DNA from 2 places in the Bacillus sp. GW823-FHT06A11 genome. Region 2 is predicted to be linked to the other one. Evidence: a T-box and tRNA genes for the amino acid it is inferred to sense, from the RefSeq annotation. Region 2 holds a T-box; the other holds one or more tRNA genes.
The links. A T-box is a leader RNA that pairs with one kind of tRNA and senses whether it is charged. The one in region 2 lies ahead of argS (arginine--tRNA ligase), so its partner is inferred to be a tRNA-Arg.
Positions count from the first base shown of each region.

Region 1 (10,179 bases), on a different contig from region 2:
TGACATTTGCGGCAATTATTGGACTAGTTATCGGTTCGATTGTAATTGTGTTCCCTGGTATTCCAACTGGTGGATTTTCAATTATAAGTTCAATTATTACCTTTATTTTAGGATTTGCGATTGTTACTTATTTCGGTAAGAAATAAGGGCTTTAATCCCCTTGGCGATAAAAATCGTTAAGGGGATTTTTCATGCTATTCATTAAAAGTCTAAGCATTTACATTGCTTGTTATGGAAAGCTTTTTTAAAATTGTTGAGTAGCATATGCTTAGCGAAAGAGGACTGGCTCCTTCGTTGTAGCAAACTGTTTTTGATAGTATAATGAAAGAAGTATGCAGTGAGAAATTTTACTGCAAGTAGCTGAGGTGAAGAAACATGCAAAGAGTGACAAACTGTGTGTTAATTAGAGATAATGAAGTACTCTTACTCCAAAAACCTCGCCGAAATTGGTGGGTTGCACCAGGCGGGAAAATGGAGCGTGGTGAGACTGTAAGAGATTCCGTTGTTCGCGAATATCGCGAAGAAACAGGTATTTATTTGAAAAACCCAGCGTTAAAGGGGGTCTTCACCTTTGTCATCCAAGAAGGTGATAAAGTTGTTTCTGAATGGATGATGTTCTCCTTTTTAGCGACAGATTTTGCAGGAGAAAACAAACTAGAGAGCGAAGAAGGCATCATTGGTTGGCATACATTTGATAAAATTGATGATTTAGCAATGGCGCCAGGAGATTATCACATTATTGATTATTTAATTAAAGGAAATGGCATAATCTACGGTACATTTGTATATACCCCAGATTTTGAGTTGCTTTCATATCGATTAGATCCGAGTTAAACCGTCAAGGAGAGGATACGATGACAGAGAATAATGATATAAAAATGGTAATTATTACAGGGATGTCTGGAGCTGGAAAAACAGTAGCTTTACAAAGTTTTGAAGATTTAGGATATTTTTGTGTAGATAATTTACCACCGATGTTATTGCCAAAGTTTATTGAGCTTATGGCGGATTCAAAAGGGAAAATGAATAAAGTGGCACTTGGCATTGATTTACGTGGCCGCGAGTTTTTCGAACATTTATGGGGAGCACTTGATGATTTATCAGAACGTACATGGATTATTCCTCATATTTTATTTTTAGATGCGAAAGATAGTACGCTTGTAACTCGTTATAAAGAAACGAGACGTTCGCATCCACTTGCACCAACTGGTTTGCCGTTAAAGGGAATCGAAGCAGAGCGCAATTTATTAACAGATATGAAGGCACGAGCAAATATTGTGCTTGATACATCGGATTTAAAACCGAAAGAATTACGTGAAAAAATTGTTCACTTGTTCTCAACAGAAACTGAGCAAGCATTTCGTGTAAATGTTATGTCATTTGGATTTAAGTACGGTATTCCAATTGATGCAGATTTAGTATTTGATGTTCGTTTTTTACCAAATCCATATTACATTCCACATATGAAGCCATTAACAGGACTAGATGAAGAAGTTTCTTCGTATGTACTGAAATTTAATGAGACACATAAGTTTTTAGAGAAGTTGACGGATCTGATTACTTTCATGCTGCCTCATTATAAAAGAGAAGGCAAAAGTCAACTTGTAATTGCAATTGGATGTACAGGTGGACAGCATCGTTCTGTTACGCTTACAGAATACCTTGGGAAACATTTGAAACCAGAGTATAGTGTTCATGTATCTCATCGTGATGTGGAGAAGAGAAAGGGCCATTAAGGGATGAAAAAAGAGAGAAAGCCTAAAATTGTCATAATGGGAGGCGGAACCGGACTCTCTGTTTTATTAAGAGGATTAAAGCAATATCCTGTTGATATTACAGCAGTTGTTACAATCGCTGATGATGGTGGCAGTTCGGGTCGATTACGTGATGAGCTAGAAATTCCACCTCCAGGTGACATCCGTAACGTACTTGTTGCGTTATCGGATGTAGAGCCACTGGTGGAAGCTTTATTTCAGCACCGTTTCACAACAGGAGACGGACTGAAAGGTCATGCGTTAGGAAATCTATTGTTGGCAGGTATGACCTCGATTACAGGAGACTTTTTCCATGCAATTACGGAAACAAGTAAAGTATTAAATGTCAGAGGACGTGTATTACCAGCAGCGAATCAAAGTGCGGTACTTCATGCGGAACTTGAAGATGGGGAAATTGTAACAGGTGAATCAAAGATTCCTTATTACGGAAAGAAGATTAATCGTGTCTTTTTAACTCCAGAAGATGTAGAGCCATTGCATGAAACGTTGGCTGAGATTAAACGAGCTGATTTACTTGTTTTCGGCCCAGGAAGTTTGTATACGAGTATATTACCCAACTTAGTTGTTAACAAAATTGGGGACGCTGTTCTTGCTGCAAAGGCGAAGAAGGTATATGTATGTAACGTTATGACACAAGCGGGTGAAACGATGGGATATACTGCTTTTGATCATGTGCAGGCGTTACACGATCATTTAGGGCAACCATTTATTAATACTGCAATTGTAAATAACCGTGAGATTCCTTGTGAATTACGTAAGTTATATGAGGAAGAAATGTCTACACCAGTTGTAGTGGATGAAGAACGTTTTGCTGAAAATAATATTGATGTTATTCAAGAGGGATTAGCGAAGTATGATGATCGTGTTGTAAGGCATGATACGTTAAAGTTAGCTTCGATTTTATATTCATTGTTATAAATGTGCGTTGCCTCGTTTGAGGTGGCGCTCCTCATTCATATAGGACAAGAATTTTGTTCCATAATAATCGTATAAGGAGGTGTTGACTGTGTCATTTGCATCAGAAACAAAGAAAGAGCTGACGAATCTTGAAGTGAAAGAATGCTGTGAGAAAGCAGAATTATCGGCGTTACTTCGAATGAACGGATCGCTTTCTTTTTCAAACCGTCGTCTATCTATCGATATTCAAACAGAAAATGCGGCAATTGCAAGAAGGATTTATACGCTTTTGAAAAAAGGATATGATGTGACGGTAGAATTACTTGTTCGTAAAAAAATGCGATTGAAGAAAAATAATGTATATATCGTAAGGCTTGTTGAAAAGTCTCGCGAAATATTAGCCGATCTTCATATCGTTCGAGATGACTTTTCATTTATTCGAAATATATCACAAGAATTGATTGAGAAGAAGTGTTGTAAACGATCGTATTTACGCGGTGCATTTTTAGCAGGTGGTTCAGTAAATAACCCAGAAACATCATCTTATCATTTAGAGATCTTTTCGTTATATAAGGAACATAATGATGCTATATGTGAACTGATGAACGGATTTGATTTAAATAGTAAGACGTTGGAAAGAAGAAAAGGGTACATTACGTATTTGAAAGAAGCGGAGAAAATTACGGAATTTTTAAATATTATTGGTGCTCATAATGCACTTTTAAGGTTTGAAGATATTCGAATCGTACGTGATATGCGTAATTCCGTAAATCGTTTAGTGAACTGCGAAACAGCTAATTTAAATAAAACAATTGGTGCAGCGCTAAGGCAGATTGAAAATATCCGCTATATTGATGAGACGGTTGGTCTTGATATATTGCCAGATAAACTACAAGAGATTGCGCAACTACGAAGAGATTATCAAGATGTAACATTGAAAGAGTTAGGTGAGATGGTATCCGGGGGGAAAATTAGTAAATCGGGTATTAATCATCGTTTGCGTAAAATCGATGAAATTGCAGAGAAATTACGCGCGGGGGAAACGGTAGCAAAAAAATAAGAGGTTAAAGGGGAAATGGAGCTGTGGTTCAAAAACGAGTTCAGGTTTCATTAAAAAACGGTTTACAAGCACGTCCGGCTGCGTTGTTTGTACAAGAGGCAAATCGCTTTCATGCAGATATCTTTATTGAGAAAGATGGAAAGACAGTAAATGCAAAGAGCATAATGGGGATTATGAGCTTAGCAATTGGAACTGGAAGCATGATAACAATTACAACAGAAGGTTCAGATGCAGAAGAGGCTTTAGAAGCATTAGCTGCATATGTACAATAAAGAGCTATCGCGTATATGCGATAGTTTTTTTGTTTTGTTGTTTGTGCGGATTAGCGGGGAGGGGTATTTAGCTGGTTTGTCCTTGTCGGAGATTGTCGGTAAATCGATATGTTGTGTCGAACCGTTGATATATTAAAAAAATCGTTGATATAATTTGAGTTTTGTTCGATATAATTGAAAAATCGTTGATATATTTAGAGGGATACTGGATGGGGTATGTGAGCGGGGAACAATATATAAAAGAAGCGCCCAATTATAGGGCGCTTCCGCTTTTAGTTATATCTAGCTCTAGCGGCTAGAATCTCCGGTTGTTTCGCCCCTTCATTCGAGGCAAAAAGCGCCTCGGAATCAGGGGCTCCATCGCCCTGCGATTCTAAACGAGCCGCTTTCGCTTTTAAGTATTAACGATTTGTAAAGATTTTATCGATTAAACCGTATTCTAAAGCTTTTTCTGCTGTCATGAAGTTGTCGCGGTCTGTGTCGCGTTGTAGTACTTCAAGTGGTTGACCAGTGCGGTCAGCAAGAATTTGGTTTAGTTTTTCACGTAAGAATAGGATACGTTTTGCAGCGATTTCGATTTCAGTCGCTTGACCTTGTGCTCCACCAAGTGGTTGGTGAATCATTACTTCACTGTTTGGAAGTGCATAACGTTTTCCTTTTTCACCTGCTGCAAGTAAGAATGCACCCATAGATGCTGCCATACCGATACAGATTGTTGATACTTGTGGCTTAATAAACTGCATTGTATCATAGATTGCCATACCTGCTGTGATAGAACCACCAGGGCTGTTGATGTAGATGTGAATATCTTTTTCTGGATCTTGAGATTCCAAGAATAAAAGCTGGGAAACGATTGAGTTAGCTACGTTGTCATCAATTGCACTACCAAGCATAATGATGCGGTCTTTTAATAGTCGAGAGTAAATATCGTAAGCGCGTTCTCCACGATTTGTTTGTTCAATTACTGTAGGAATTAAATTCATCTGTTATTTCCTCCTTATAAAGCTTTCTTAGTCTTATAATACAATTATGGTCAATAAAGGTCAAACGAAACCACTTTAAATCAAAAAAATATGTAGTTGTACCATGAAATATTCGCTATGTTTTCGAAATTCCCTGCTTATGTATCTTCAACATCATAACCGAATTACATAAATTTAAACGTTATAAAAACTGGAGAAAAAAGAAAAGAACGCCTTTTAACTGAAGCGTTCTTTCGATAATTAGTCTTTTAAAAGATAGGTTACTTTATTTAAAATCTTTTCGATTTGTTTCGCGTTTTTACTATACATTTCGCTTGCTGATTTCGACTTTGTTTCTAGGGAAAATAGTTCAAGATCAGCATGACATTTTTTTAAAGATGCTAATAATAAAGGTTTGTTTTGAGGAGAAGGCATTTGGAGTTTGTCATTGTAAATGTCGATAGTAAGTTGTCCGTATGAATCCACTTGACCGAGGAAGACATTTTCAATAACAACACCGAGTTTTTCTAATTCTGAATGTAGCCAAGCGCGGTTATGTCCGCTTGCTGAAAGAGGTTCATCTAGTACATTTCCATCCATAATAACAGTTTGTGGTTCTTTCTCGTTTGGTACTTTTAAACCGATGTCTTTTGCTGTAAGTGGCTGGGAATCTTTCTTTAATAATACATTTAATTCTCCGCTCGGTTCTAAGACAGCAAATTCGACTTCAGCTACGCTGAACGCACTTTTTCCGCGGAGAAGTTCCAGTAATTCGTCACTCGTATATTTTTCTTTCTTTAAGTTATCTTCGAGTATCTTTCCGTCTTTTATTAATACGGTAGATTTCCCTTCAAAGAAGTCCCGAGCTGTTTTGTTCTTTAAAGAGAGGATTCCTGTTAAAAAAGGTACCACAGCGAAAATGAGTATCGCAAAGACGCCGTGAAAAAATTTTGAATCGAGCCCTGTAGATACTTGGGCAGCGATGTCACCAATCGTCATTCCGGCTATGTATTCAAAAAAGGAAAGCTGAGAGATTTGTCTTTTGCCTAACCATTTCGTAATAGCGAATAAAATAATTAATATGAATACAGAGCGAAGAATGACAAGTGTCCATTCCGGCAGGTGAGACATAGTCGTTTCCTCCAGTCTACTTAAAACCCTTTATATTGAGGTTCTTCACGTTCTAATACTGAAATTCTATCCTTTAAATCAGCGATGACGCTGTCCATTTCTAACATACATTCATGAAATACGCGTTTTGATTCTTCGTCTTGTGAATTTAATGAAAGGGAGCTTAAACTTGCTTGAGCGCCCCTTACACTAGCAAGGCAAGTTTTTACGCTAGCGATAACAGTCATATAAACACCTCTTATCCTTTCGGTTTGAATAACAATGCTCCAATGAAGCCGAAAATAATAGCCGCTGATACACCGGCGCTCGTTACTTTAAACATGCCGGTAATAACGCCAACGATGCCATGTTTTGCAGCTTCTTCCATTGCGCCATGAACGAGGGCATTACCAAAGCTTGTAATAGGTACAGTTGCCCCGGCTCCAGCGAAATCAATTAATGGCTCATACAAATTAAATCCATCTAATATAGCTCCAGCAACAACGAGTGTTGCCATTGTATGAGCAGGTGTTAGTTTGCCGACATCAAACATAAGTTGGCCGATTACACATATAAGTCCGCCAATGACGAAAGCCCAGAAAAAAATCATTGCGTTGCACCTCCAAATTCAATCGAAACGGCGTGAGCGATACACGGAATCGTTTCTTCTTGTTGGAATGTAAGTGGAGATAGTAAAGCGCCTGTCGCAACGACAAGTATTTTTTTGAACTCTCCTCTTTTCATTCGGTTTAATAAATGACCGTATACGACTGTTGCGGAACATCCAGGTCCGCTAGCACCAGCTATGACAGGTTGTCCTTCTCTATAAATGATAATTCCGCAATCTTGAAATTGTTCGCTCGTTACTTTCGTTCCGTGTTTATGTAGTAAGTCATAAGCAATTTCGCGTCCTACATGTCCGAGATCGCCTGTTACGATTAAATCGTAGTAAGAGGCATCAATTTGACGTTCACGTAAATGGGCTTCAATTGTATCAACTGCAGCTGGAGCCATTGCGCCTCCCATATTAAATGGATCCGTTAATCCCATATCAACCACTCGGCCGATTGTTGCAGAGGTTACTCTTGGACCGTGTCCAGTATCGCTTAAAATAGCGGCTCCTGCTCCGGTTACTGTCCACTGTGCAGTAGGCGGCTTTTGTCCACCGTATTCGGTAGGGTAGCGGAACTGTTTTTCTACAGCTGTATTATGGCTTGAAGCTCCAGTTAATAAATATTTTGCACCTTTTGCATTTACGATACTTGCCCCAAGTGCTAAACCTTCCATAGAAGTAGAGCAAGCCCCGAATAATCCGAGATAAGGAGTCCCAAGTGTGCGGCAAGCAAAGCTTGTTGGAGTAATTTGATTAATTAAATCTCCTGCGAGTACGAATTGAATATCATCTTTACGAAGCTCTGCTTTTTCAGTAGCGCGACTACAAGCTTCTTCGAATAAAATCTTATGTGCTTTTTCATAGGAATCTTGTCCGAGCCATAAATCTTCATGAAGGATATCGAAGTCTTCTGGGATATTCCCCTTTGCTTCAAATGGTCCACCGACAACCCCTGTTGAGATAATGACTGGTTTGTTTTCAAATACCCACGTTCGGTGTCCTTGTAACATTTATAGCCCTCCCCATTGAACGAGAATAGTTTTAATAAGTGCGATGACGAAAGCGGAAAATACACCAAATAAAATAACAGAACCAGCTAGTTTAAACATATTGCCGCCAACGCCAAGGACAAATCCTTCCGTTCGATGCTCAATACATGCGGCAATAACAGAGTTACCAAATCCAGTAACAGGTACAGCTGTACCAGCACCGGCAAACTGTCCAAAACGATCGTATATACCAAATCCAGTTAGTAACATGGAGATGAAAATGAGCGTTGCGACTGTTGGATTGCCTGCTGAGCGTTCAGTGAAATCAAAATATGTGATGTAAAAAGTAGAAATGAGTTGTCCGATGAAGCAAATAAAACCACCGACGAAAAAGGCTTTTATACAATTTTTTAAGACAGGTCGTTTCGGTTCGCGTTCTTGTTCGAATTTTTTATACTCCTGTTGTACAGGGGTTAAGTTTTTATCTTTACTAGACATTGCAATCCTTCCTTTTCTTTTAAAAAGCGTTAAGTGTTAGACTCCATTTTTTTACCAATGAATTTTAATTGTTTATTAATTTCATCTTTAGATACTTCTTTTTCCTTAATTTTTCTTTCGAGTTTTTCGAGTAACATAAAGATTTTTTTATCTGTACTGACACGAACATCGAAAGTAGGGTGCTCATCACTTAGTTGCTTTTGAAGTTTGCTGCGCAACGGCTTTAATCCAAACCTTTCGTGATGCTCAGGTGTAACTGCTATGTAGAGATCTAAATTTGAATTCACTGCTGTGCTTTTTATAATTTCATCCATAGCGAGAGCTCTTTTCTTCGCTCCTTGTGATATAGATTGATTAAAGGATTCCGTACTCGTCTTTGTTAACTTTGGACCTTTTTCTTTCTCCGTTCGTTTTGCTTCTTCTTTCACTTTTTTATCTAAAGGACTATTATCACATCCGGTAAAAGAGCTAAATAGAAGTGCAAATAATGCGGTTATGAGGCCGAGTTTTCGCATAATTATCATTCCATTTCTATTGCAATATGTAATGTGATAGAAAAAGGATGACTGCATATCATCCTTTTTCTATTTCACAGCAAGATTGGTTCGTTATTGCTGTGAGTATTGTGGTTCTTCTTGTTGGACTTCTTCAACACGTGGGTTTAAAGAATCGATAATCGTTTGTGTTTGCTGCGCAGCTGTTTGGAAAAGTTGCTTAGCTTGTTGGTTATCCGTATCAAGAGCGAATCCCTCTAAGCTAGCTTGGGCACTTTTTAATCCAGAAACAGTCTGCTTTAATTTTGTAATTACAGTCATTGAATGAAGCCCCCTTTGGAATATCAATTCAAAGATTATAATTTGTGAGTTGGGGTGAATTTATGATTGGAAAATTTAGGGGTGAAATAGATTTTATATGCTTTTAGCTAAGATGCATAAGGTATTACGGGGATATTTTTATTGATTTAGATGGATTTTATTGCTATTATTATGAGAAGAAAATGAAGTGTTTTCTATAATCATGCGCCCATAGCTCAGTCGGATAGAGCGGTGGTTTCCGGTACCACGTCTGCCGGGGGTTCGAATCCCTCTGGGCGCGTTAAAAAGTCCTAACTTACGTTTTGTAGGTTAGGACTTTTTTTATTTATCTCATTATTTAAGGGTTAAACAAAACAAACTGATGGAAGTTTCATTTTATATGTGTACTTTCAAAATGCCTTGTCTCATTGCTTCTGTTAAAGCTTCGGAGCGTGATCCTACTTTTAATTTTTTGAAGATTTTTGTTAGGTTGTATTCTACAGCTCTTGAACTCATGTACAGTTCATCAGCAATTTGTTTATTGCTACTTCCTTTAGAGACGGATTCTAAGATTTCTAATTCTTTTTGTGTAAGAAGAGCGGTTTTATTTTCAAGTTGTTGAGTCGTTATATCGTCTGTACGTAGTTGACGTAATAAAGAAATAGGAAGTAAAGTATATCCATTTACAGCTGCACGAATTGCCATTAATAGCTCTTGCTGAGAAGCTGATTTACTAATAATTCCGCTGATACCAGAGTTTATTAATAAATTAAATTGGGATACGTATTCAAAACCTGTGTATAAAATGATTTTTGCATCTGTTTGAATATGTAATATTTTCTGGGCGAGTTCAATACCACTACAATTGGGCATATTCATATCCAAGAGATATACGTCAAAAGGTGTAGCGTCACTTTTTATAAGTGCTTCCTGTTCATTTAAAATATATTCTGCTTGCATATCTTCTTCTAATTCAATCATGCTCTTTGTTCCTTCGCCTACAATTTGATGATCATCTACGATTAATACTCGAATCATTATTTACCACCTCGGAACTGTAATGTTTACTTGAAGTCCTTTTTTAGTTTCGGATACTATATGTATTTCTCCGCCAATTGATTGAAGCCTTCCTTTTATACCGGAAATCCCCATATGCTGCTTAGGAGAGTAGGGAGTGTCTATATCAAAACCTTTGCCGTTGTCTCGGTA
Region 1 covers NZ_JBXAHS010000004.1:363,068-373,246, forward strand. Annotated here, with positions in the region: gene AC1Q8L_RS21035 (DUF368 domain-containing protein) at 1-146, shown strand, start outside; gene AC1Q8L_RS21040 (NUDIX hydrolase) at 376-834, shown strand; gene rapZ (RNase adapter RapZ) at 855-1,736, shown strand; gene AC1Q8L_RS21050 (gluconeogenesis factor YvcK family protein) at 1,740-2,693, shown strand; gene whiA (DNA-binding protein WhiA) at 2,782-3,732, shown strand; gene AC1Q8L_RS21060 (HPr family phosphocarrier protein) at 3,756-4,004, shown strand; gene clpP (ATP-dependent Clp endopeptidase proteolytic subunit ClpP) at 4,406-4,987, opposite strand; gene AC1Q8L_RS21070 (DUF421 domain-containing protein) at 5,228-6,097, opposite strand; gene AC1Q8L_RS21075 (DUF1657 domain-containing protein) at 6,118-6,324, opposite strand; gene spoVAE (stage V sporulation protein AE) at 6,336-6,686, opposite strand; gene spoVAD (stage V sporulation protein AD) at 6,683-7,699, opposite strand; gene spoVAC (stage V sporulation protein AC) at 7,700-8,176, opposite strand; gene AC1Q8L_RS21095 (YhcN/YlaJ family sporulation lipoprotein) at 8,206-8,691, opposite strand; gene AC1Q8L_RS21100 (DUF1657 domain-containing protein) at 8,785-8,991, opposite strand; tRNA gene AC1Q8L_RS21105 (tRNA-Arg) at 9,196-9,271, shown strand; gene AC1Q8L_RS21110 (response regulator) at 9,367-10,008, opposite strand; gene AC1Q8L_RS21115 (sensor histidine kinase) at 10,012-10,179, opposite strand, start outside.
Region 1: it encodes a tRNA-Arg, which carries the amino acid that the T-box ahead of argS (arginine--tRNA ligase) is inferred to sense. The anticodon was not compared.

Region 2 (8,206 bases):
TATGGAAAATACATCAGGTACAACTTTAGTAGTTGTAAACTCTGTTTGTGGTTGTGCAGCTGGTTTAGCACGTCCATCAGCAGGTCAAGCGGTTGTTCGTGCTGAAAAACAACCTGATCATCTTGTAACTGTATTCGCAGGTCAAGATAAAGATGCTACTGCAAAAATGCGTGAATACTTCGGAGAAATTCCTCCATCTTCACCATCTATGGCATTATTAAAAGGAAAAGAAGTTGTTCACTTCATTCACCGTCATGAAATTGAAGGTGCAACTATGGACGAAATTATTACGAACTTAGAGCAAGCTTTCGAAAAGAATTGCTAAAGAAGGGGGAGAGTAAATCTCCCTCTTTTCTTTATATAGAGGTGAAACAATGATCGTAACAACAGCTGGAAGAACAAACAAAGAAATGACAGATTATGCAAACAAGGTAGCAGCAGAATTAAATGCTTCTTTCGTTAAACGTAATGACATACCAGTACATAAGCTGCATGAGCAGTATGAACAAGATGTGCTTGTCGTAGGGAAGAACCGATTAGCTATTTATCCAAAAGGTACGGAAGAACCGTTTTTCTTTCATCCGAACTCAGCGATGTTTCGTGTGAAAAGGTTAATGCGTGGAGAACACGATCCGTTTGTACAAGCCACGCAATTAGAGAGAGGAATGACAGTGTTAGATTGTACGCTCGGGATGGCATCAGATAGTATTGTAGCTAGTTATGTGGTTGGTGAAAGCGGAAAAGTAACAGGACTTGAAGGCAATGAGTATATGGCTTATATTATGGAAAATGGTTTGAAAACATGGTCTTCATCCGTTTCTGAAATTGATGAAGCAATGCAAAGAATCCAAGTAAAGCAAACGGAGCATTTTTCATTTTTAGCGCAATGTGAAGACAATAGTTATGATGTCGTTTACCTTGATCCGATGTTTGAAGAAACTGTCATAGAATCTGACGGAATTAAAGGATTAAAACAATTCGCTTTGTATCATGATATTACTGACGAAACAATTGCGGAGGCAAAACGAGTGGCGAGAAAACGTGTCGTTTTAAAAGATCATTTTCGTAGTTCTAGATTTGAAAAACACAATTTTCATGTATACAAAAGAAAAAGTGCTAAGTTTCACTTTGGTGTAATTGACCCTTGCTAATTGTTTGAAAAGATGTATAATAAGCAATAATTAATTAAATATACTGTCTGTGATGAAGAGAGTAGTCTTTTTTAGAAGGAAAGCGAGCTAGGGATGGTGTGAGCCTAGTACGGAAGAAAAAGATGAAGCGCACTTCGGAGATGCTTCTTGAACGAATAGTAGAGAAAGCCGAGGCCCCCTGTCCTCGTTATAAACGGGAAAGTGGTTCGTAACGAACAACAAGGGTGGTACCACGGGTTAAAACTCGTCTCTTTTTTAGAGACGAGTTTTTTGTGTTTTAAAAAATAAGGAGGTTGTATCATGGATTATAAAATGCAGTTTGCGGAAAGTTTATCTAATATTTTCACGAATGAATTAACGCAAAAACAAATTTTAGATTTAATTGAAACACCGAAACAAGATGAATTTGGAGATGCAGCGTTCCCATGCTTTTCATTAGCGAAGCAATATAAAAAAGCACCAGCTCTTATCGCAAAGGAAGTTGCTAAGAAATTAAATGATCCGTTTTTTACGAAAGTAGAAGCCGTTGGTCCTTATGTAAATGTATTTTTCAATCGTGAAACTGTAAGTGATGCAGTATTAAAAACAGTTTTAGCGGAGAAAGAAGAGTTCGGTCAAAACCACTTTGGCTGTGAAAAAACAGTAGTAATTGATTATTCCTCTCCTAATATCGCGAAACCTTTTTCGATGGGGCATTTACGTTCTACAATGATAGGAAATTCGCTGAAACATATCGCTGAAAAATGTGGCTATGAAGTTGTAGGGATTAATTATATAGGAGATTGGGGAACACAGTTTGGAAAATTAATTACGGCTTATAAAAAATGGGGAAATGAAGCAGTAGTTAAAGAAGATCCAATACGTGAGCTATTTAAGTTATATGTCCAATTCCATGAAGAGGTAAAAGACGACGAAGAACTAGAAGAAGAAGGACGTGCTTGGTTTAAGAAATTAGAAGAAGGTGATGAAGAAGCGGTAGAGCTTTGGAATTGGTTCCGTCATGAGTCCCTTAAAGAATTTTCGCGCATTTATGAACTTCTCGGCGTAGAATTTACTAATTTTCAGGGAGAAGCATTTTATAATAATTTAATGGAAGATTTTATTGGGATTTTAGAAGAACATGAGTTGCTTGAAGAATCAGAAGGTGCATTAGTCGTTAATTTAGAAGAAGAAGGAATGCCGCCTTGCTTAATTAGAAAATCAGATGGTGCGACGATTTATGCAACGCGTGACTTAACGGCAGCTTTATATCGTCAAAACACTTATGGGTTTGATAAAGCGCTATATGTTGTTGGTCCAGAACAAAGCTTACATTTCAATCAATTTTTCACCGTATTAAAAAAACTTGGCTATACTTGGGTTGATGGTATGGAACACGTACCGTTTGGCTTCATTTTAAAAGATGGTAAGAAAATGTCGACACGTAAAGGAAGAGTTATTTTACTTGAAGAAGTACTCGAAGAAGCAATCGAACTTGCAAAACAAAATATTGAAGAGAAAAATCCAAACTTAAAACAAAAAGAAGTAGTAGCAAAGCAAGTCGGTGTTGGTGCAATCATCTTCCACGATTTAAAAAATGAGCGTTTGCACAATATTGAATTCTCATTAGAAAACATGCTGAAATTTGAAGGAGAAACAGGCCCGTACGTACAGTACACACATGCACGTGCTTGTTCTATTTTAAGAAAAGAAAGTGTAGAATTTGAAACATGTACATTTGCTTTAAAAGACAATCATAGCTGGAGTGTCGTAAAATTACTAAATAAATTCCCGCAAATAATTGAAGCAGCTTTCAATAAAAATGAGCCATCGATTATTTCGAAATATGTATTAGATGTAGCACAATCGTTCAATAAATATTACGGTAATGTTCGTATATTAGAAGAGAGCAAAGAAAAAGACAGCAGACTCGCATTGGTTTATGCTGTGACGGTTGTATTAAAAGAAGGATTACGTTTACTTGGGGTGGAGGCTCCTGAGGAGATGTAGCATAAAAGGTGTATGTATCATTACAGATATGTATGCCTTTTTATTTGGTATAGGAGTCATGTAAGCAGTAATCTCCCCTTATTAAAACCAATTTCTGGGGGGATTATTAAAAATGTAGGAATGTTTTTGTTAAATGGAGAATTGTAAGGGGTGTATATAAAAGGAGGCGTTAGAGGTTGGAAACATACGATTGGAACAGTAAACTAGCGTATTTAAAAAATACGAGAGATTTATATTACAATATCGATTATGTAAGTTTTCTAGTGAATTCAGTTTGGAAGATTTCTGAGCCAGTCCATGTTGTTGATTATGGTTGTGGATATGGTTATTTAGGCTTATTATTAATGCCTTTACTTCCAGAAGGATCAAAGTATACAGGCATTGATAGTGGAGAAACATTATTAGCTGAAGCGAGAGAGTTGTTTCGTTCACTTCCGTACGAGTCAGAATTTCTGGAGGGAGATGCTATAGAAATTGAATTGAACGATACATACGATATAGCAATCTGTCATGCTTTCTTATTACATATGACTACTCCAGAAACAATGCTACAAAAAATGATACATTCAGTTAAAAGTGGCGGGAAAATAATCTGTGTTGAACCACATTGGATATCAAATATGTCTTCATACACTTTGGATGGAGAGAACCAATCGGAAATTATCCAGCTAGGCATTTTGCAGAATTTATTTGAAAGTGATACACAAAGAAATGGTAAAGATGGCAATATAGGCATGAAAATACCGATATATTTAAGTGAATTAGGTGTGAAAAATATTGAATGTAGAGTAAGCGATAAAGTGAACTTTTTAGATTCAAATATGCATCACAATGATAAAAACGATTTGTATCAATCATTAAAAGAAGAGGGGATTGCAGGCAATCCAGGTGATAAGCAGCAATTTATAGAACGTTTAATAGGCAGAGGATTAACATATGATAATGCGCTAGCTCAATATGAAGCTGAACTACGATTTTTTAAAATATTTCATGTGCATTCTTCTTTAGTGTACGCTCCGAATATGAAAATTACATTTGGTGACATAGTATGTTAAAAGGTATGATATATAAGGATTGTCATTTAATGTCGATAAGTCGATATTCGACATATAATCGCTGATAAATGTTAAGAATCGGTCTATATAATTTGAAAATCGCCGATAAAATGAAAGAATCGCTGATATATTTGAATTATCGCCGATATAATTTTATGTACTGATTTCAGCTTCTACAAGATAAAAAACCGCATGTTACGTTATTCCATATAATCAAACAAAATACAGAGAAAAACAATCATTTTTACTATATTTTGTTATAAATTTGAATAATATTAATTAATACCATCCATTATAAGAGATTTTAGTTGAATACATACTATATGGTGTGTAAAATCTAAGCAAGTAGCAGTATAAATATAAATTCGAGGTGAATGCATGCTAGATTTTAAGCAGTTAGAAACTTGTTTAAAAGACAAGAGATTTGTAGATGGATTACAAGAAATAAATAATGAAATTGCATATATAAAAGAAACGAATACTTTATCCTATGTGAAGAATTGGCTTGCCAATATTACTTCGCATAAGGAGTTCGATATATTAATTCGCCTTACTGATGAAGGGCTTATGCACCAATACAGTTCATTCCTCATTCGTTACGCTTATAAAAAATTCCCAAATATGAGAACGCTCTCTTTATATTGTGATGAGTTAATTGATGAGCGGAAAATTCTTGAAGCAGAGCAGTTGTTAAAATCTTCTTTAGAAGAGTTAAGTAAAGAAGAAATAGATGCAGATTTTTTAGCGAAAACATATTTTACATTAGTACGATGTCTTTTAGAAATGAAAAGAAATGAAGAAGCGCTAATGTATATGCAAAAAGCAGAGGAGTACAGTACGCGCGTAGTGTTTGATAAATGGGGCTACGTTTATATGCATACAGGCGAATGGGAGAAAGCGGAAGAACAATTTATTGCTGGCATGCAGCATGAAGATTGTGAAGAGTTATCTACCTATTTATTATCACAATTGTATGCAAATAAAGGAGAACAAAAACGTGCGATACAGTTAATTAATGATGCGATTGTAAAGTTCCCACAAGTACCATATTTTCATTTTGAGAAGGTAAAGTATTTATTAGATTTAGAGCAATATGAAGAGATGTTAGCGGTAATAGATAACATAAATACTCAGCTGCCATATCATGCTTATAACACTTACTTTGTACATTTACGTGCAGAAGCGCTGTACAAAATGAATAAATTTGCAGATTTACAAAAGCTATTAAAAGAAGAAAAGAGTTTAAAAGAATCTTTATATCATAATTTAGAAAAAAATCCGGATGGAAAAAAGGTTCACTTGCCGATAGTTCCTATTGTACAAAAGGATAATTATTGTGTTCCGACAAGTTTAGAGATGATGTTGCGTATATGGGGAGAGACACGTACACAAGATGAAATAGCAGAGTTTATTTTTGATATGACAGGATCGAAGTTTTCAGATACTGTTTCTTATTTAGAAGAATTAGGTTATGAATATCGTTATTTTAAAGGGAATGAAGAGAATTATAAGAGACTGATTGATGAAGGAATTCCTGTTTTATTAAGTATAGATATTGAGCATGCTTCACACGTACAAGTTCTATCTGGATATGATGATACATTGCAAGCTTTCTATGTTCAAGATTCAAACTTTATAGAACCAGTTCTTGTAGAATATAGTAAATTACAAGAAAAATATCGTTATACAGGCTGTTTAGCAATCACGTTTGTTCCGAAAGAAAAGAAGGCGCAACTAGCGTTTCTAAGTGAGGAAGAAAATCGTTATTTTAAATCTATTTTTTCTCTTACGGATCATTTAGATGAACATGACAAAGAGGGAATTAGTAACTTAGTACAATTTTTAAAAGAAACGAGCGATAATCCAAATACGTGGCTATATACGATAAAGCACTTAGATGTTGAAGTAGATAAAGAATTTATTTTATATTGTATCGATAAGTTAATGGAAAAGTTTCCGAACTCGGACTTTGTTAAATTGCATGGTGCACAGTGTTTTATTCGTCTTCAGGAAGTAGAGAAAGCGGAGCAAATGCTGACAAGCGTTGAGAAGAAAAATAATCGTGCATTATATCATTTGATAAATGGAAGATATGCTTTTGAGCAGGAAAGTTATATAGAAGCAATTTCAAGCTTTCGTTCATCGTTACAATTAGACGCAGATCAGCCTATTGCTTGGAGTTTTCTCGCTTTATCCTATATGTATATTGATCAATCTGAAAAAGCATTGCAATACTCTCAAGTTGCGTTAGAGCGCAGTCCTGAAAGGTTCACTTTAACGAATCACGGTTTAATATTAATAGATTTAGAAAGATATGAAGAAGCATATGAAATCTTTAATGACTTGTTAAAAGAGTATAAATATGAAGCACATGTATGGTATGAACGAGCGAGATGTGCACATCAACTAGGAAAATTATATTTAGCAATAAAAGGGCTTAAAGTAGCGATTCATTTGGATAGTAATGCACCTTACATTTATACGAAACTTTCGGAAATATACGAATCTGATTTGAAGGATGAGGAAAGTACGAAAGAAATTTTATTAAACGGTATTGAGAATTGTGATGATAAAGCACCTCTTTACGTAAAATTAGGTGACTATCATTTTCAAAATGATAGCTTGGAAGAAGCAGAAGTATTGTATAAGCGTGCTTTAGAAGAAAACGATGAGGATGTTTATTCTCACTTCGGACTTACACAAGTGTATATGGCAAGAGAACAATACAAGGAAGCAAAAGAATACATTCTTGGTCTTGAGAAGCAAATTGAAAAGAGCCAAGATTTCCTCATGAATGCAGGAATGGTTTTATGGGATGCTGAACTTGAACTTGGTGGAAATGAAGAAGGGTTTAAAGTAGCGCTATCTAAGTTAGAAAATGGTATAAAGAAAAGCGATTATAATGTAGCAAGTGCGTTAGATGAATATGTGAATCGAATTAAAGGAACGGAATTTGTACAACGAGGTATAGCGTTTTTAAGAACGTTACACAAAGAAAGTAATGAAGTAAGTGAGTACGGTTGTTATGCAGGTATTTTATATGAATCTATTGGACAGTACGGCCAAGCGATGAAAAGATATAATAAGGCGATAGAACAAAAGGAAACGGCATTACCGTATTACCGAATTGGTGAAACACTTATGGCATTAGGGCAATTGACGGAAGCAAAACAAGCGTATGAAACATGTTTAGAGCTTGATGGGAATTTCGTAGGTGTACATTTACAGCTTGCGGAAATATACGAAAAAGAAGAAAACCGTTCTAAAGAACAAAGTCATATGGTTCAGGCGATGAAGGAAGAGCCGTTGCATATTAATATGGAATATTTGGCACAGCTTTCAGTAGATATGAATCTTCAGGAAGAATTGCTGACTGAACTAGAACAATTAGAGGAAGAAGTACCTGAAATATGGCGTTTAGATGCGATTGCATATGTGTACGGAGCGATGAATGAAATAGATAAAGAACAAGCACAGATTGAATACGCGCTACAATTAGATGGTGAGCATATAGAAGTTCTATATCATTATGCAAAAGTATTAGTGAAAAAAAGAAATGTAAAAGCAATTGAAGTTGCAATGAAAGTAATACAAAAAGATTTTGATAATGAACGTATATTTGATGTTTATGTAAAAGCAGTAGAGCAACATAAAAAATTGTCTAACATACGAGATTTTCTTCATACGTTAAAGGTGAAAAAAGCAGAAAGAAGTACAGCATTCATGTATGCTGCAGCTGCGGTTACGGAAATATGGATTGAACGCCAGCTGCATGAACAGCCGAAACGATCTATCATTACGAGAGCTTTTTATCGTATGAAAAATCGTGCGAAAGAAATTTCAATGGTTACTATGATAATTGATTTATATGAAATCTCTTTAAAGTTAAATCCGAAAAATAGTATGGCAGCACAGCGATTTGCGCTATTTTATGAGAATGTAGAGATGAATAAAGAAGCAATAGAGATTCTGCACACGTCACTAGAAAATAGATGGGATTATGAAGTAGCG
Region 2 covers NZ_JBXAHS010000001.1:399,622-407,827, reverse strand. Annotated here, with positions in the region: gene AC1Q8L_RS01815 (BrxA/BrxB family bacilliredoxin) at 1-325, shown strand, start outside; gene AC1Q8L_RS01810 (class I SAM-dependent methyltransferase) at 375-1,151, shown strand; T-box leader at 1,192-1,406, shown strand; gene argS (arginine--tRNA ligase) at 1,452-3,140, shown strand; gene AC1Q8L_RS01800 (class I SAM-dependent methyltransferase) at 3,317-4,195, shown strand; gene AC1Q8L_RS01795 (bacteriocin-processing peptidase family protein) at 4,574-8,206, shown strand, end outside.